4 regions of the Variovorax nivicola genome follow, and region 2 is predicted to be linked to each of the others. Evidence: predicted binding sites of a transcription regulator. Region 2 holds the regulator's gene; each other region holds the start of a gene.
What was found. The regulator sigma-54, encoded in region 2, starts transcription at its own class of promoters, with help from an activator protein. The targets are predictions, from matches to a motif close to TGGCANGNAANCTGCTTT.

Region 1 (2,200 bases), on a different contig from region 2:
CTATGATCCGGCTCCTATGTGCACACGCTGCGATCGCCCTGTTTCCGCCACTTCTGCCATTTCTGCCGCTTCCACGTGGAATCCCCGGCGGGCCTTTCTTCTGGCCGCCGCCGGCGCGGCCCTGAGCGCACCGGCATTGGCGCAGGTCGATGTCGGCAATGCCTCGGTGGCGCGCAACCTCGTGCCGGCTGACAAGATAGAGGCGGCCGGCGTGCAGCAATACGGCCAGTTGCTCGAACAGGCACGCGCCAAGAACGCGCTCGCGGGCGACAGCAACCCGCAGCTGCAGCGTCTGCGCGCCATCGCCAAGCGCCTCATTCCTTTCGCCACGCCGTGGAACTCGCGCGCCCGCGACTGGAAGTGGGAGGTCAACCTGATCGGCAGCAAGCAGATCAACGCCTTCTGCATGCCCGGCGGCAAGATCGCTTTCTTCACCGGCATCCTCGAACAGCTCAAGCTCACCGACGACGAGGTCGCGATGGTCATGGGCCACGAAATGGCCCACGCGCTGCGCGAACATGCGCGCGCCCGCATGGCAAAGAGCGCGGGCACGGGCGCGGCGCTTTCCATCGGTGCGCAGTTGCTCGGCTGGGGGCAGGTGGGCGACCTGGCGGCGCGCGCCGGCACACAGCTCATCACGCTCAAGTTCAGCCGTAGCGACGAGTCCGAGGCCGATCTCGTGGGGCTCGAACTCGCGGCGCGTGCGGGCTATGACCCGAAGGCTTCGGTGTCGCTGTGGCAGAAGATGGCCGCGGCGTCGAAGAATCAGGGCAGCCTGAACTTTCTCTCGACGCACCCGAGTGGGCCGGATCGCATCACCAAGCTGGAAGCGAATCTGCCCAAGGTCGAGAAGCTCTACCGCGACGCTAACAAGAGCTGAGTTTCTTGCTCCCTCTCCCCTTGGGGAGAGGGCGGGGGTGAGGGTGACGGCCTCTAGATAAGAGCCGCGCTTCATCGTCCGCACCTGCCCTCACCCCAACCCTCTCCCCGAGGGGAGAGGGAGCCAATCCCCGACACGTTTCCGATCCGCGCCACACCGCGTTTCCGCTGGCACGCCGCTTGCATCTCAACTTGTACACATGTTTGGATGCCTAATGATGGTGCATGAAGTAAACGGAGAAAGCGGATCGCCCGCCGCCGCCTGGATCGCGAAATTCGCGGCCCCCGTGGCGGACGCAGCGGCTGGCAAGGCCCTGGGTTTCGCCCTGCCGCTCGCCGGACTGAGCTTCGCGGTCAAGGACAACATCGACGTGGCCGGCGCGCCCACCACGGCCGCCTGCCCGGCCTTCGACCGCCTCCCCACAGTCCACGCAGCCGTGGTGCAGCGCTTGCTCGAAGCCGGTGCATCGCTGGCCGGCAAGACCAACCTCGACCAGTTCGCCTGCGGCCTGAACGGCACGCGCTCGCCGTACGGCGAGGTGCCGAACGCCTTCGATGCGCGCTATGTCTCGGGCGGCTCCAGCTCGGGCTCGGCTTACGTGGTGGCGGCCGGCGAAGTCGACTTCGCGCTGGGCACCGACACCGCCGGCTCAGGCCGGGTGCCGGCCGGGCTCAACAACATCGTCGGCTTGAAGCCTTCGCGCGGCCTGCTGAGCACCTTCGGCGTGGTGCCCGCGGCGCAGAGCGCCGACTGCGTCTCGATCTTCGCGCGTACCGTCGCCACAGCGGTCGACGTGCTGCTCGCCGCCGCAGGCCACGACGCGCGCGACCCGTATTCGCGCGACCTGGCCCTGCGCCGCAAGCCGCTGCCCGCGCACTTCCGCTTCGGCGTGCCCGACAAGCTGAGCTTCTTCGGCGACGACGACGCTGAACAGGCGTTCAACGACGCGACCGCGCGCCTGCTGGCCATGGGCGGCTCGCCAGTCACCATTTCCTACGCCCCGCTCGCCGAGGCCGCCGCGCTGCTCTATGAAAGCGCGCTGGTCGCCGAACGCTACGCCGCGGTGCGCGAGTTCTTCGACGCGCACGGCGACGAGGTGATCGAGCCCGTGCGCGGCATCCTCGCGAGTGGCCGCAGCTACAGCGCCGCCGACGTGTTCGAAGCCCAGACGCGGCTGCGCGCCATCGCGCAGCAGGTCGAGCCGATGTGGCGCGACATCGACGTGCTGCTCGTGCCCACCGCGCCCACGCACTACACGCGCGAGCAGATGCGCGCCGATCCGGTGGTGCTGAACCGCAACCTCGGCGCGTACACCAACTT
Region 2 (2,200 bases):
GAAGAGCGAGGCGCTGAAGCGCTTCAGCAGGCTGCCGCGCCCGGCCGGGAACGGGTTGAACAGGCGCAGCTCCACGTTGGGCGTGGCGGCGAGGCCGAGCAGCAGCTCGTCTTCGCCGGCGGTGTAGAGGTCGTCCATCAGCAGCCGCACGCGCACGCCGCGCTGGGCGGCGTCGCGCAGGGTGCGCAGCAGGTAGCGGCCGGTCTCGTCGTTCTCGATCTGGTAGTACTGCACGTCGAGCGTGCGCTGCGCGCGGCGGGCCAGCTGGATGCGGGTGTCGAAGGCGAAGTCGCCGCCGGGCATGAGGCGGAAGCCGCTCAGGTCGGGGTCGGGCTGCGAGGCCAGCGCGATCTTGCCGAGGGCGGTGTCGGCCGAGACGGCCATGGCCTTGGTGGGCGGTCGCGGCGCCTCGTCGGGCAATGTGGCGCAGCCGGCGAACAGCAAGACCGCCGCCATGACGAAAACCCAGTGCCCACAACGCGAAAGCGACAGCAGGCGACGGGTCATCGGTGGCTTTCTACAGGGCCTTGCGAAGGTTGGCGGGCGCGATGCGCAGCGCCTCGCGGTACTTGGCCACGGTGCGGCGCGCGCACTCGATGCCCTGCTCCTTCAGCATCTCGGAGATCTGGCTGTCCGACAGCGGCTTCTTGATGCTCTCCGAGCTGACGAACTGCTTGATCAGCGCGCGCACCGCGGTGCTCGACGCATTGCCGCCGGTCTCGGTACCCAGTGCCGAGCCGAAGAAGTACTTGAGCTCGACCGTGCCGAAGGGCGTGGCCATGTACTTGGCGGTGGTCACGCGCGAGATGGTCGATTCGTGCAGGCCCAGTTCGTCGGCAATCTCGCGCAGCACCAGCGGCCGCATCGCGAGTTCGCCGTGCACGAAGTAGCTCTTCTGCCGCTCGACGATGGCGTTGCTCACGCGCAGGATGGTGTCGAAGCGCTGCTGGATGTTCTTGATGAACCAGCGCGCCTCCTGCAGCCGCTGCGACAGCGCCTGACTGCCTTCGCCCTTGTGCGACTTGAGCGCGCCGGCGTAGATGTCGTGCACGCGCAGGCGTGGCATGACCTCGGGGTTCAGCATGACGCGGAACTTCACGTTGGTGCCGCGGCCCGTCTTGGTGACGATCACGTCGGGAATGACGATGTTGCGCTCGACGTCCACGAAGCGCCGGCCCGGCTTGGGCTCGAGCCGCGCAATGATCTGCAGCGCCGAGCGCACCAGTTCCTCATTGCTGCGGGTGAGCGTGGCCAGGCGCTTGAAGTCGCGGCGCGCAAGCAGCTCCATTGGCTGCTTGCAGATGGCAATGGCGATCTTGCGGACCAGCTCCTCTTGCTCGGTCTCGTCCTCGCGGGCCAGGGCGCGCAGCTGGATGCCCAGGCATTCGCCTAGGTCGCGCGCGCCGACGCCGGCGGGCTCCAGGCTCTGCAGCAGGCCGAGCGCCACCTGAAAGTGGTGCACGAGGTCGTCGAACTGGTCGTTGTCGTCGCCGGCCAGGCCCGAGGCCAGCGCGGGCAGCGAGTCTTCGAGGTAGCCGTCGTCGTTGAGCGATTCGATGAGAAAGCGCAGCGCGGCGCTGTCGTTTTCGTTCAGGCGCAGGCTCAGCGCCTGGCGGTGCAGGAAGGACTGCAGCGATTCCTGGCTGCGCGCGAGTTCGGTGGCGTCGGCGCGTTCGTCGTCGCCCAGGTTGTTCTGGCGCGCAGGCGCGTCGCTGCCCCATTCGCTGTCGTCGGGCGCCATGTCGACGGTGCCGTCGCCTTCCCAGTCGGGCTCGCGCTCGGCGATTTCGGCGGCGGGGCCGTCGGTGTCGGCCGTGGTGGTGGTGCTGGTTTCGGTGGAAGCAGTGGACGCGCTGGCGGCGGGCGAAGCGAAGTCGCTCTCGCCGTCGCCGCTATCACCGCCGTCATCGCGCGGTACCGGGGCATCGGCCGTGTCGAGCCCGAACTCCTCGCGCGCCGCTTCTTCCGCGGTGCGCTCGAGGAACGGGTTCTCGTCGAGCATCTGCTCCACCTCCTGGCTCAGTTCGAGCGTGGAGAGTTGGAGCAGCCTGATCGACTGCTGCAGCTGCGGCGTCAGCGCCAGATGCTGCGAGACGCGAAGGGATAGCCCTTGCTTCATGGGAACCGCTCCCGCCCTTACATGCGGAAGTGTTCGCCCAAGTACACCCTGCGTACTTCGGCGTTGTCGACGATCTCCGAG
Region 3 (2,200 bases), on a different contig from region 2:
GGCTGCGCTTTCGCATCGAGGACGTGCCCGACGACGTGCGCGCCGGCATGCTCGAAGACGTCCAGGAGATGGAGCTGATGATCGGCTCCGTGCTCAGCTTCATCCGCGATGCCTCGGTGGTGAGTGCGCGCGAGCGCATGGACCTCTCGAGCCTCGTCGAAGACGTGGTCGAGCAGGCCATCTTCGTTGGCAAGAACGTGCAGTTGCGACGCGTCGAGAGCGCGCAGGTGGAGGTCGACCCGATCGGCATGCGCCGCGTGCTCGACAACCTGATCGAGAACGCCGTCAAGTATGGGCTCCTGGCTCGCGTGCGCCTGCTCACCGACGGGCACGACGCCGTGGTCGAGATCGGCGACCGTGGACCGGGGCTGCCCGCCAACGAAATCGAGCAGGTGTTCAAGCCGTTCTATCGCACTGCGCAGGCTCGCTCCTCGCGCTCTGCGGGCAGCGGACTTGGTCTGGCTGTGTGCCGCTCCATCGCGCGCGCGCACGGCGGCGACGTGGTGCTGAAGTCGGGCTCACATGGTCTTGTTGCGCAGGTTCGCGTGCCGCTGGCGCTCGAGGCGCAACGGCTGGCGTTAGCGGCGCACTGAGCAAAGCTGGCGCACGCGCAATGACACCACCCTTCAGATGCCATGGCACGCGCCGCCGCGCGTCATAACGAAGCGGCACGAACGGGTCCGCGCCTTTACCTCCTGAAACACCTGTTGAAACACGCATGAACCACCGCAAGACGGGTGGCATGCGGACTGCAGAAAGAAGCACGTCCCGGTGAATTTTTCCGGGCGCACTTTCTCAACCGCAGGAGTTTCACAATGAACCATCGTTCCTTCGCACGCAATGTGCAAAAGGGTTTCACCCTCATCGAGTTGATGATCGTCGTGGCGATCATCGGCATTCTGGCTGCCGTGGCGCTGCCTGCTTATCAGGACTACACGGTGCGTGCCAAGGTCACCGAAGGCCTGTCGCTCGCAGATTCGGCCAAGACCGCAATTTCCGAGAATGCCGCCAATGGCGCTCCCTTTAGTTCCGGCTGGACTGCTCCAGGCGCAACGAAGAATGTCGCAAGCGTCGCCATAGATCAGACCACCGGTACGATCACGATCACCTATGACAGCTCAATCGACAGTGGCGCCACGCTGACGCTGGTTCCCGTGGATGGTTCGACGGCCAGCGGTACTGCGCTGGCTGGCACGTCAACCGCTTCGACCATTCCGTCAAGTGGCTCCATCACCTGGATCTGCGCATCGACGGGCAGCACCACCGCCAATGCGGCTGCGCAAGCCAAGAAGGGTTCGATCAAGGACAAGTACGTCCCCGCAAACTGCCGTACCTGATACGCATCTCACGGAGAAAAGCCGCCCTCGGGCGGCTTTTTGACGTCTGCTCCCGGATGACGAAATTCCTGCGCTTTGGCCTTCAGATATGCGGTTTCCATCAGCGCCTCGCACTTTCCCGCACCCGCAGTCTCGTAACAGCAGCGCTGAAAGATCTGATACACGTCGAGCGCCGTGCGAGCCGCCAGTCGCTCGCCTGTTGCCGACGATGGCGCTTCGGCGCATTCATAGAGATCAGGCGTTCCCGCTGTATTGCATTTCTGCTGCGCGACGATCACGTAGCGAGCCACGACGCTTGCACCGAAGTCGGCCGACTCGTCGTCCGGCACATGCGAATCCCCACAACCTGCCAGCACCACGAGCATGAGAGCGGAACAGGCGATCCGAACGGACGAGCGCACAGCTACGGCTCGCCGCATCCCGCCCTCATGCCTTGAATCTGCTGGCAGGCCACCGGATGCCCCAGCGAAGCCGCCTTGGCGATCCACATGATCGCGAGGCTGTCGTCCTTCGGCACGCCCAGGCCCGATGCATGGCAGTTGCCGAGCCACTGCATGGCGTCGGCATTACCTTGCGCGGCCGCCAGATCGAGCCAGTAGACCGCCGCATCGAATCGGCCCGCGACGAAGAACATCTCGCCGACATCGGCCTGAGCGTTCGCATCGCCGCTGTCGGCCTTCACGATCATGTGCAGGTCTTCGTCAGACAGATCGAGCTTGATCAGGCCGGCGATCTGCGCAAAGGCGAGCATCGCCCGTCCCCGCGCGTCTTCCTTGTGCTTGGCGATAGTGCCGTCGGACACGCGACGCCACAGCGTGCGCTTGCTGATGCCGGTCATCGCGATGGCGGCCTCGAGGCTGATG
Region 4 (2,200 bases), on a different contig from region 2:
CGCGGCCAGCCAGGCGAACATCGTTACGTGCAGGCCCGAGATCGACATCAGGTGCGCCACGCCCGTGGCGCGGAACACATCCCAGCCCGAGCGGTCGATGGCGCTCTGGTCGCCGGTGACCAGCGCTGCGATCACGCCCGCCTGGGCGCGGTCGGGCACGCGCTCGAAGATGGCGTCGCGCACGGCCTCGCGTGCGCGCTCGATGGGGTGCCGCCACGTGCTTGCCACCAGCACGGGCGCCGCATCGCGCGCGCCGGTTCGCACGTAGCCGCTCGCATGCAGGCCCTGCTCCCACATCCAGAGTTCGCTGTCGAAGCCATGGGGATTGCGGCTGCCGTGCGGCGCCTTGAGGCGCACCGTCAGACGCCATCGCTCGCCGGCGTGCAAGGTGCCGACGGTGCTGGTCGGCGGCGTGCGGCGTTCGGAAGCGCGGCTCCACAAGCCCGAGCCTTCGGAATACCAGCCGAGTGCAATGCGATCGGGCACGGCGGGCCGCCCCTGTGCATCCGGATCGGCCCAACCCGCGGACTCGACATCCAGGCGGAACTGCGTTCCAGCTTCGTTACGCTGGGGCATCTCCGACACGACGCCCGTGACCTGCAGGTCGCGCCCTTCGAGTGCCGGATCGAGCGCGCCGTTCGCGTAGACCGTCACGCGCCATCCCGCGAGCCCTGCGCCGGCCATCGCGCCGCATAGCAAGGCGACGAGCATTGGCACCCTGCCCGGCATGCATCGCCAACACAGGCCACCTGCGGCCGCGAACAGCAATCCGACGTACGCCCACGCCGGCCAAAGCACCGCCTGCTGCAGTTGCAAGACGGCTCCCAGCAGCGAACCACCCAGCGCCGCGAACCCCCACTCTGCGCCCACGGCGCCACCAGACGCACGAAACGGCGTCAACGAAAAACTCCCGAACCCATGATGCAAACCCTCCCCAAAGTCACGCTCAGTGGCGCGTTAATTGCTTGGCATCTGGGCTAGTATGCGTCTCACAAGAGACATCTTTTCGATGCAATCTCGCAGTACTGCACACAAAAACGCATGTCCATTCACGCCGCTCTCCACCACGTCACCCACTACAAATACGACCGCCTGGTGCAGTTGGGCCCACAGGTCGTGCGCTTGCGTCCCGCGCCGCATTGCCGCAGCAACGTCATCTCGTATTCGCTGCGGGTCGAGCCGGCCGAGCACTTCGTCAACTGGATGCAGGACCCGTTCGCCAACTACCAGGCGCGGCTGGTGTTCCCCGAGAAGACGCGCGAATTCAAGGTCACGGTCGACCTCGTGGTCGAGATGGCGGTCTACAACCCCTTCGACTTCTTCCTCGAGCCGCAGGCCGAGAACTTTCCTTTCAAGTACACGGCGTCGCAGGCCGAAGAACTCGCGCCCTACCTCGTCACCGAAACGCCCACGCCGCTGCTGCAGGCCTACCTCGACAAGATCGATCGCAAAGAGCAGCGCACCATCGACTTCCTGGTTGGCATCAACCAACAGGTCCAGCAAGACGTCAACTACCTCATTCGCATGGAGCCCGGCGTGCAGACGCCGGAAGAAACGCTCTCCAGCGGCAGCGGCTCATGCCGCGACTCGGGCTGGCTGCTGGTGCAGCTGCTGCGCCACTGCGGGCTGGCCGCGCGTTTCGTCTCGGGCTACCTGATCCAGCTCACGCCCGACGTGAAGGCGCTCGACGGCCCGAGCGGCACCACGGTCGACTTCACCGACCTGCACGCCTGGTGCGAGGTGTTCCTGCCCGGCGCAGGATGGATCGGCCTAGACGCCACCTCGGGCCTGCTGGCCGGTGAAGGCCACATTCCGCTGGCCTGCACGCCCACGCCTTCGAGCGCAGCGCCCATCGAGGGCGGTGTCGACGAATCCGAGGTCGAGTTCGGCCACGAGATGAAGGTCACGCGCATCTACGAATCGCCGCGCGTCACCAAGCCCTACACCGAAGAGCAGTGGTCCGAAGTGCTGGCCCTGGGCGATGCCGTCGACGCGCGCCTGAAGGCCGGCGACGTGCGCCTCACCATGGGCGGCGAGCCGACCTACGTGGCCACCAGCGACCGCGACGCGCCCGAATGGAACACCGACGCTCTCGGCCCCACCAAGCGCGGCTATGCAACCGAGCTCGTGCACAAGCTGCGCGCCGAGTACGGCAAGGGCGGCTTCCTGCATTTCGGCCAGGGTAAGTGGTACCCGGGCG

Region 1: a site for sigma-54 is predicted at 1,049-1,066, ahead of atzF (allophanate hydrolase). Genes of this name have one in related genera too.
Region 3: a site for sigma-54 is predicted at 739-756, ahead of ACSFBF_RS10800 (pilin). Genes of this name have one in related genera too.
Region 4: a site for sigma-54 is predicted at 951-968, ahead of ACSFBF_RS16530 (transglutaminase family protein). Genes of this name have one in related genera too.

Annotation. Positions count from the first base shown of each region.
Region 1 covers NZ_JBPJZK010000006.1:254,182-256,381, reverse strand. Annotated here, with positions in the region: gene ACSFBF_RS24840 (M48 family metallopeptidase) at 17-880, shown strand; gene atzF (allophanate hydrolase) at 1,095-2,200, shown strand, end outside.
Region 2 covers NZ_JBPJZK010000010.1:175,096-177,295, forward strand. Annotated here, with positions in the region: gene ACSFBF_RS30405 (phospholipase D family protein) at 1-507, opposite strand, end outside; gene rpoN (RNA polymerase factor sigma-54) at 518-2,119, opposite strand; gene lptB (LPS export ABC transporter ATP-binding protein) at 2,137-2,200, opposite strand, start outside.
Region 3 covers NZ_JBPJZK010000002.1:469,512-471,711, reverse strand. Annotated here, with positions in the region: gene ACSFBF_RS10805 (ATP-binding protein) at 1-593, shown strand, start outside; gene ACSFBF_RS10800 (pilin) at 816-1,337, shown strand; gene ACSFBF_RS10795 (hypothetical protein) at 1,346-1,702, opposite strand; gene ACSFBF_RS10790 (hypothetical protein) at 1,741-2,200, opposite strand, start outside.
Region 4 covers NZ_JBPJZK010000003.1:808,548-810,747, reverse strand. Annotated here, with positions in the region: gene ACSFBF_RS16535 (DNA internalization-related competence protein ComEC/Rec2) at 1-900, opposite strand, end outside; gene ACSFBF_RS16530 (transglutaminase family protein) at 1,042-2,200, shown strand, end outside.